4 regions of the Agrobacterium sp. 22-214-1 genome follow, and region 2 is predicted to be linked to each of the others. Evidence: riboswitches for the same ligand, from Rfam matches in the RefSeq annotation. Region 2 holds a riboswitch; each other region holds the start of a gene.
The links. Region 2 has a riboswitch for cobalamin ahead of nrdH (glutaredoxin-like protein NrdH). Riboswitches for the same ligand answer to the same signal wherever they lie in the genome.
Positions count from the first base shown of each region.

Region 1: another riboswitch for cobalamin. It lies ahead of ACQZ5G_RS19110 (DUF1636 family protein); the one in region 2 lies ahead of nrdH (glutaredoxin-like protein NrdH).
Region 3: another riboswitch for cobalamin. It lies ahead of ACQZ5G_RS12665 (ABC transporter substrate-binding protein); the one in region 2 lies ahead of nrdH (glutaredoxin-like protein NrdH).
Region 4: another riboswitch for cobalamin. It lies ahead of metE (5-methyltetrahydropteroyltriglutamate--homocysteine S-methyltransferase); the one in region 2 lies ahead of nrdH (glutaredoxin-like protein NrdH).

Region 1 is NZ_JBNWCK010000005.1:292,042-294,235, reverse strand. It holds gene ACQZ5G_RS19120 (cobyric acid synthase) at 1-68, opposite strand, end outside; gene cobO (cob(I)yrinic acid a,c-diamide adenosyltransferase) at 70-687, opposite strand; cobalamin riboswitch at 822-1,036, shown strand; gene ACQZ5G_RS19110 (DUF1636 family protein) at 1,158-1,583, shown strand; gene cobW (cobalamin biosynthesis protein CobW) at 1,580-2,194, shown strand, end outside.
Region 2 is NZ_JBNWCK010000001.1:1,939,169-1,941,362, reverse strand. It holds gene ACQZ5G_RS09745 (nucleoside triphosphate hydrolase) at 1-257, shown strand, start outside; cobalamin riboswitch at 391-614, shown strand; gene nrdH (glutaredoxin-like protein NrdH) at 926-1,147, shown strand; gene nrdI (class Ib ribonucleoside-diphosphate reductase assembly flavoprotein NrdI) at 1,160-1,558, shown strand; gene nrdE (class 1b ribonucleoside-diphosphate reductase subunit alpha) at 1,546-2,194, shown strand, end outside.
Region 3 is NZ_JBNWCK010000002.1:623,705-625,898, reverse strand. It holds gene ACQZ5G_RS12665 (ABC transporter substrate-binding protein) at 1-987, opposite strand, end outside; cobalamin riboswitch at 1,146-1,380, opposite strand; gene ACQZ5G_RS12660 (GNAT family N-acetyltransferase) at 1,420-2,194, opposite strand, start outside.
Region 4 is NZ_JBNWCK010000002.1:258,118-260,311, forward strand. It holds gene ACQZ5G_RS10985 (ATP-binding cassette domain-containing protein) at 18-800, shown strand; cobalamin riboswitch at 862-1,073, shown strand; gene metE (5-methyltetrahydropteroyltriglutamate--homocysteine S-methyltransferase) at 1,174-2,194, shown strand, end outside.

The DNA of each region.
Region 1 (2,194 bases), on a different contig from region 2:
CCGGCCACCATCAGCGATTTGCCGACATCCGAGCCGGTTCCCTGAAACATCAGCACGCGTGCAGCCATGTCAGAATTCTATCCCCGCCTGCGCCTTCACGCCCGCCTTGAAGTGATGTTTCACGAGGGTCATTTCCGTCACCATATCGGCCGCGTCGATGAGCGGTTGCTTGGCGTTGCGGCCGGTGACGATGACATGCAGATCGGGCCTGCGGCTGGAAAGCGTCTCGACCACCTCTTCCAGCGGCAGGTAATCGTAACGGAGCGCGATGTTCAGCTCATCGAGGATCAGCAGGCCGATGGTCTCGTCGGCCATCAGGACCCTGGCTTCCTCCCAGGCCTTTGCCGCCGCCGCGACGTCGCGTTTCAAATCCTGCGTGTCCCAGGTGAACCCCTCGCCCATGGTGCGCCACACGACCCTGTCGCCGAACAAAGTCAGCGCCTGCTGTTCTCCCGTCGACCATGCGCCCTTGATGAATTGAACGACGCCGACCCGCCGCCCGGTGCCGAGCATGCGCAGAGCAAGGCCGAAAGCGGCGGTGGATTTGCCCTTGCCGGGACCGGTATTGATCATCAGCAGACCTTTTTCGATGGTCTTTTCCGCAACCTCGGCGTCCTGCACCGTCTTGCGGTTGACCATTTTCTGCCGGTGACGTTCGGCTTCGCTGTCGCTGATGTCGCGTGTCATCGCGTTTTCCTTTTTATCCAGCGGCGCGGGACCCGGTGCCCCAGCCATTCGGAGCGGCGACTATACCCAATTTGCCGCACCCGGCAATGTGCGGGCCACAGGGCCGCGGCATTGACCCTCACGCCCGTTCAGCCTAAGGGTAACGGACTGACGGTCTTTTCCCGGCAACGGGAAAAGCTAAGAGGGAACACGGTTCCAGCCCGATTACCGGGTCATTCCGTGGCTGCCCCCGCAACTGTAAGCGGTAAGCCCGCACCGTAAAGCCACTGGACACCTCAACGGGTTCGGGAAGGCGGTGTCAGGGTGTAAAGCCGCGAGCCAGGAGACCTGCCGTTTCAGGAAAAACGTCTGCCGGGCGGGGTGCTCCGGTCAGTCGGTTAGATCGAACATCCGGTTTGCGCCTGTCCGCATACCGTATTCGACATCCGCACCCCCGAGATTTTTTTGCAAGGCGCGGGAAACGATACGGTTTGGATATTTCAGCGACATCTTCATGTACAGGCGGAAACACGCAGGACGAAACGGCGTCCGGCGTGACCGTCTTCGTTTGCAGAAGCTGTCGCGATGAAGCCGACCCCAATGCCGAACCGCGCCCCGGCTCACGCCTCGCCGATGCCGTCGTCGCAAAGGCGGAGGAAACGGGTGTCACCGTTCGTTCCGTCAACTGCCTCGCCAATTGCAAGCGCGGGCTTAGCGCCGTGCTGCGCAGCGCCAATGGCTGGTCCTATGTTTTCGGCGGGCTGACGACCGGTGATGCGGAAGATTTGCTGACCGGCGCACGGCTGCTGGCTGCCGCCCCCGACGGCCTGATGCCCTGGCGCGGTCGCCCCGAACCCTTAAAGCGCGGCATGGTGGCGCGCATTCCCCCATTCGATTTTACCGAGGAGAGATCATGAGCACCCTTCTGGACCGCGTTCCCTGCACCATCGTCACCGGCTTTCTGGGGGCTGGCAAAACCACGCTGCTGCGCGGCCTTCTCGAACAACTGGACGGCAAGCGGCTGGCGATCATCGTCAACGAATTCGGCGATATCGGCATCGATGGCGAGATTCTCAAAGGTTGCGGTATTGAAAGCTGCCCGGAAGAAAACATTGTCGAACTGGCCAATGGCTGCATCTGCTGCACGGTGGCGGATGATTTCCAGCCCGCCATCGAACAGATTCTGAGCCGCCAGCCGAAGGTGGAGCATATCCTCATCGAAACCTCCGGCCTCGCCCTGCCGAAGCCGCTGGTGCAGGCCTTCCAGTGGCCGGCGATCAAGAGCCGCGTGACGGTGGATGCCGTCGTGGCCGTGGTGGATGGCGCCGCCCTTGCCGAAGGGCAGGTGGCGCACGACATGGAAGCACTCGCCGCCCAGCGGGCCAATGACGAGGCGCTCGATCACGATGACCCGGTCGAAGAGGTTTTCGAGGATCAGGTTGCCTGCGCCGATCTTGTCGTGCTGACCAAGGCCGATCTTCTTGACGGTGCTGGCCTCAACAAGGCCAAGGCGCATGTTCTCGAACAT
Region 2 (2,194 bases):
GCTTTATCCTCGCTGAAGGCAATTATCTGCTGCTGGACGAGGCGCCGTGGACAACTCTTTCCAAAAGCTTCGACCTCACCATTTTTGTCGGGCCGTCCGTCGAGGTGCTGGAGGAGAGGCTGCGGAAAAGGTGGCAGGGCTACGGTCTCGACGAGGCTGATATCCACGCCAAACTTTTCGAAAACGATCTTCCGAACGGAAAAAGGGTGATCGAAAACGCCCGTCCCGCCGATATTCACATCGATATCTGGGAATAGATTAACGCTTTTCTCTGTTTGAGCGGCGGCACGCATGTGCCGTTAAGCCTTTGTTGACCATGTGTTGAATCTTTTTGATCCACAGGGTGGGGCTTTTGTGTGTCTATTTATTGACGCGAAAATTTCCTCATATACTATATGTGGTGTTCGAGGTTCTTCCGATTCGCAAGGATTGGGAGCTAAGACGGGAATTCGGTGCGTAACGCCTTTATGGCGGAGCAAGGCCGAAACTGCCCCCGCAACTGTAAGCGGTGAGCATCGTTCCGATTTGGGTCACTGGAGCCGAAAGCTTCGGGAAGGCCGGAATAGATGTTGTGACCCGCAAGTCAGGAGACCTGCCTTGAGCGCAAACGTCCACGGGCGGGGTGTCCGGAGGAAGGTGTATGACGCAAATGATTTGCGTGCGCCCTTTTCTGCCCCCTCCAGAACAAGCTTCGGGGTGAAGTCATGCCAGTGCATTTGTTTGAGTTGCTGCGCTCGTCGGCGTAGGGAATGATTTTACGCGGCTTGCAGCATCACCAGGAAAACCAGACCCGGTTTCCGTCCTGAATGCGAGAAGCCTTCCAAGGCCCTGCGCCTCACCTGAATGACAGAACCATCGCCGTCCGATTGCGATTGCAATCGGCAATGTTGAGCCGTGTCCGAAACCGGCTTCGAGAGAGGAAATTATGACCATCACCGTTTACAGCAAGCCCGCCTGCGTCCAATGCACCGCCACCTATCGCGCCCTCGACCGCATCGGCGTCCCCTATGAGATTGTCGATATTTCCGAAGATGCGGATGCGCTCGATCATGTCCGGGGCCTCGGCTACATGCAGGTGCCCGTCGTTGTTGCCGGTGAGCGCCATTGGGCGGGTTTCCGGCCGGATATGATCGGCTCGATCAGTTGAGGCGGCGGGGCGATGGGCCTGATCGTCTATTATTCCAGCCGCTCTGAAAACACCCATCGTTTCCTTCTGAAACTGGGACGGCGTCTGTTTCGCCTGCCGCTTGGCGTTGAGGAAGATGTTCCCCATGTGTCCGAGCCCTATGTGCTGGTCACCCCCACCTATGGGGGTGGTGGCACCAAAGGCGCCGTCCCGAAACCGGTCATCCGGTTTTTGAACGAGCCCTCCAACCGAAATCTCATTCGCGGCGTCATCGCGGCGGGAAACACGAATTTTGGCGCAGCTTTCGCATCCGCCGGAGATATCGTCTCGCGCAAATGCGCAGTGCCGTTTCTCTATCGCTTCGAGCTTCTCGGCACGGAGGAAGATGTCGCCAACGTCAAACATGGATTGGAACGATTTTGGACACGCTGACCTCGAGCGCCATTCGCAAGGACGTCAAACAGCCGGCAGCCGTAACCCAGAAACCGCTCGATGCGGCTCTGGACTACCACGCGCTGAACGCGATGCTGAACCTTTACGATGAGAACGGAAAGATCCAGCTAGACAAGGATCGCCTGGCTGCCCGGCAATATTTCCTCCAGCACGTCAACCAGAATACCGTCTTTTTCCATAACCTCAGGGAAAAGCTCGATTATCTGGTGACGGAGGGATATTACGAGCAGGAGGTACTGGATCAGTATTCCTTCAATTTCGTCCGCGATCTCTATGACGAAGCCTATGCCCGGAAATTCCGCTTCCCGACCTTTCTCGGCGCCTTCAAATATTACACCTCCTACACGCTGAAGACCTTCGACGGAAAACGTTATCTGGAGCGTTACGAGGATCGCGTCTGCATGGTGGCGCTGGCCCTTGCGCGTGGCGATGAGCAGCTTGCCCGCGATCTGGTCGATGAAATCATTTCAGGCCGCTTCCAGCCGGCAACGCCGACATTCCTCAACGCCGGCAAGAAGAGCCGTGGTGAACTGGTCTCGTGTTTTCTGCTGCGTGTGGAAGACAATATGGAAAGCATTGGTCGCTCTATCAATTCGGCGCTGCAGCTTTCCAAGC
Region 3 (2,194 bases), on a different contig from region 2:
GATGCCTTCAATGGTGCGAATGGTCGGGTTCATCGCCTGCGCATCCATCTCGAACACATGACCTTCCTTGACGGCGGGCATGATGCTGGCCACGGGATCGGTGGCGAGGAACTTCAGCTTGACGGCGACATCGTCTGCCGGGAAACGGCGGCGATCCATTTTGCCGGCGACGATGATGGAGGGATTTGCCTTGGCGATGGTTTCCCAGCCGACGGTCGGCCACTCTTCATCGCTTTCGATGACGTTCTTCAACCCCAGCGCGGACATGATGTAGCCGGGCGCGCCATTGCGGCCGGCCACATAGGGATCGATATCCAGCTCGGCGCTGGAGAACCAGAAGACGGCCGAAAGCTTACCGTTGGCCGAGGCGATCTTGGCGCGGGCGGCTTCTTCACGCTTCTTCAGGTCGGCAACGACCTCTTCACCGCGATCCTGCACGTTGAAGATCTTGGCGAGATCGCGGATTTCCTGGTAGATCAGATCCATGGTGAAGACGGTGTTGCGCACGCCGTCACCGCCGCCGGAATTGTCCTTGCCCATGCAATCGGCGGGCGAGGTATAAACGGGAACGCCAAGCTCGGCGAATTGCGCCGGTGTTCCGACAACGCCTTCCGGGCCGATCTGCCACTGGAACTGCGTCGTCACGAGGTCCGGCTTCTTGCCGATGACCGCCTCGAAGCTCGGATCATTGTCAGCCAGACGCTCGACCCTGGCATTGGCCTCCTCGTACCCCTTCAGAACCGGACCGATCCACAGCGCCGTGCCGACCACCTTGTCGGCGAGGCCGAGGAGGTAAAGAACCTCGGTCGTGCTCTGGCCGACGGACACGGTGTGGGCGGGCGCCTGCCTGAAGGTGATCTCCTGACCGCAGCTGTTGATCGTCAGGGGATAGGTGGTTTCGGCAGCATTGGCGCCGGCGACAGGCAAAGCCGCAAGCGCAGCGGCCAGAAAACCGGCATGGACCGGCAGGCGTCTAGAATGAAACATATGTTCTCCAGTCGAAAGTAAATCTTATTCCAGAGCAGCAGGCGTCAGAACGCGCAGCAACAGCGGGACGTCTTGTACGGAGAACGGCAATAGGACGCAAACGAAATGTTATGAAATAACATTACAACCTCCTCCTCCGGGCTTCCCCGCCCGTAACGATGGTTTATATTTCGACGGCAGGTCTCCTGGCTCACGGATTTGCGTCACTCATCTGCCTTCCCGCATTCCGGAGAATACAGTGGCATGACGCCTTGGAGCGTCACGGGGATGAACGACAATCCGCTTACAGTTGCGGGGGCAGCCACGGCATTGGGCGAAAAAGATCGCCCGCACCATGTTCCCTATTAATCCCTTCGCCTTTCGGCTGCAGGAACCGTCGCTTTCTCACATAAGGGGCATGAGGCGGGGCGTCAATTGCGATAGTGCCGCACCTCAGCACAAAGACGGGCCCGCCAGGGCGAAAATCTTTGCGGAACCGGAGCCTGCCGGTTGCGGTACGCCTTTCGACATGGTGGTGAGCGTTTCGATCACCACCAGCCCGGATTGTGCCAGGAACTCGGTCAGAAGACCGCTATCCCGCACGGCATCGAGACGGACAAGCTGATCGTCGAGATCAGAAAAATGTCGCCTCACCAGCGCAATCGCATCCGCCTCGTCACCGGCGACGACCGGGCCGACAATATGGCCCCGCCCCGCAGCACGCCGCAATGCAAAGGCGGCAAGACGATCGGCCTCGAACAGGCCGTAACCCGTATTTTCCCGGAGAAGGCGTTGCAGGACACCCCGGCGCGAAACACCGAAAGCCGCCCGATCCAGATCCGCCACGGCGGACAAATGATCCTCGGACAGCGGCTCGATTCTCTGTTTTCTTCCAAGCGTCGGCATCTCGGCAGGGCAGCGCGCCTTGCCGCGCAGGAGATGTACTTTTTCCGTATCTCCGACAAAACCCAGCCGTGCGAAAAGCCGTCGCGAGGCTTCCGTGGCGTTCAACCGCAGGGCCGCGTCAGGGTAGCCCGCAATGAGTTGGCCCACCAGCCATGGTGCAACACCCTGCCCCTGCAAACGGGGGGAAACGATGACCATGCCGACCGTCGCGAAAGCCTCATCATAAGGAAACAGCATTGCCGTTGCGACAACGCGATCGATTTCGTCAAGCGCGGCAAGGCCGACGCCGCACTGCCGCAGGAAACACCATTCGTTCGCGTGA
Region 4 (2,194 bases), on a different contig from region 2:
AACCGAGGAGAACTCCTATGACGGACCAAGTCACGCCCCTCGTGGAAATGCGCAATATTTCCATTTCCTTCGGCGGTATCCATGCGGTGGAAAACGCCTCTGTCGATCTTTTCCCCGGTGAGGTGGTCGCCCTTCTCGGCCACAACGGCGCGGGCAAATCGACCCTTATCAAAATCCTCTCCGGCGCCTATCGGCGCGATGGCGGCGATATTCTCATCAATGGCGAGGACGCCGATATCCGCAATCCACGCGATGCCAAGAAATACGGCATCGAAACCATCTACCAGACACTGGCCGTGGCCGATAATGTCGATGCGGCGGCCAATCTTTATCTCGGCCGCGAGCTGAAGACGAAATGGGGCACGCTTGACGATGTCGCCATGGAAGCCTCGGCCCGCGAGGTCATGGGGCGTCTCAACCCCAATTTCCGGCGGTTCAAGGAGCCGGTGAAGGCGTTGTCCGGCGGCCAGCGGCAATCCGTCGCCATCGCCCGCGCCATTCTGTTCGATGCCCGCATCCTCATCATGGACGAGCCGACGGCCGCACTCGGGCCGCAGGAAACGGCGCAGGTGGGCGATCTCGTCAAGGAGCTGAAACGGCAGGGCATCGGCATCTTCCTCATCAGTCACGATATTCACGATGTCTTCGATCTGGCCGACCGGGTCTTCGTGATGAAGAACGGCAAGGTGGTGGGCCATGCCCGCACGCAGGATGTCACCAAGGACGAGGTGCTTGGCATGATCATTCTGGGCAAAGTGCCGCCCGGTGCGGTGCCGGGGCCGGGTGCGGTCGCTCTCTGAATTTAGTGAAATAAAGATATAAAGATTTCTTTATGTCTATTGACATCGTGACGCCCGTGGTGAGAAATGCGGGTGTCATGGTTCTCCGGGCTCGTTTGTTCGATCCCGGAGCTAAGAGGGAATCCGGTGCGCCGACGATCGGCAAGACCGGAGCTGCCCCCGCAACTGTAAGCGGCGAGCCTTTGTCCAACACGTCACTGGGGTAACCCCCGGGAAGACGGACAAAGGCGACGACCCGTAAGCCAGGAGACCTGCCAGGACAAAATAACGTCCACGGGCGGGGTGTCCCGGTGGTTGCTGCAATGGTCCGGCACAGGCCGGGCCTGCACGCGTCCGCTTTACCCATGCCCCCACAACCAAATGGGGTATGACAATGCCAGACAAGACCATTCCAGTCGCATCGCTCGGTTTTCCGAGGATCGGACGCCATCGTGAACTGAAGTTCGCGCTTGAAGGCTTCTGGTCCAGCAAGATTTCCGAGACGGAACTGCTCGAAACCGCCGCCCGGCTGCGTGCCGAAAACTGGGCGCTCCAGCTTGAGAAGGGGATTGCCCATATCCCGTCCAACGATTTCTCCCTTTACGATCACGTTCTCGATACCGCCGTGATGGTGGGCGCCATTCCATCCCTCTATGGATGGGCGGGTGGAGATGTTGCCCTCTCCACCTATTTCGCCATGGCGCGCGGCAGCCAGAGCGAAGCGCATGCAGGCTGCGGCCATGGGCATGAAGGACACTCGCATCATGGTCAGGGCGTTCCGGCGCTGGAAATGACCAAATGGTTCGACACCAACTATCACTACATGGTGCCGGAGGTTTCAGAGGATCAGCATTTCGTGCTCACCTCGCAAAAGCCGGTCGACCACTTCCTTGAGGCGAAGGCGCTCGGCATCCATACGCGTCCGGTCATTCTCGGCCCGGTCACGTTCCTGAAGCTTGCCAAGGCGCGCGAGGCAGCCTTCAAGCCTCTCGATCTGCTGGCAAGGTTGCTGCCCGTCTATGAAGAGCTGCTGCGATGCCTGCGCGCGGCCGGTGCGGACTGGGTGCAGATCGACGAGCCGGTCGCCGTGCTCGATCTTTCCGAGGGGGAGCGGCACGCGCTGGCTATAGCCTATCGGGCTTTGTCGAAGGCCGCGCCGGATTTGAAAATCCTGCTCGCCACCTATTTCGGTGGGCTTGAGGACAATCTCGAAGCCGTCGCAGCGCTTCCGGTCGCGGGCCTTCATGTCGATCTGGTGCGAGCACCCGATGCGCTGGAGACGGTGTTGAAGGCGTTGCCGGAAAATCGCGTCCTGTCGCTGGGTGTCATCGACGGCCGCAACATCTGGCGCGCTGATCTCGCTGCAATCATTACCCGATTGGAACCGGTGATCGCGGCACGCGGTGCGGCGGCGT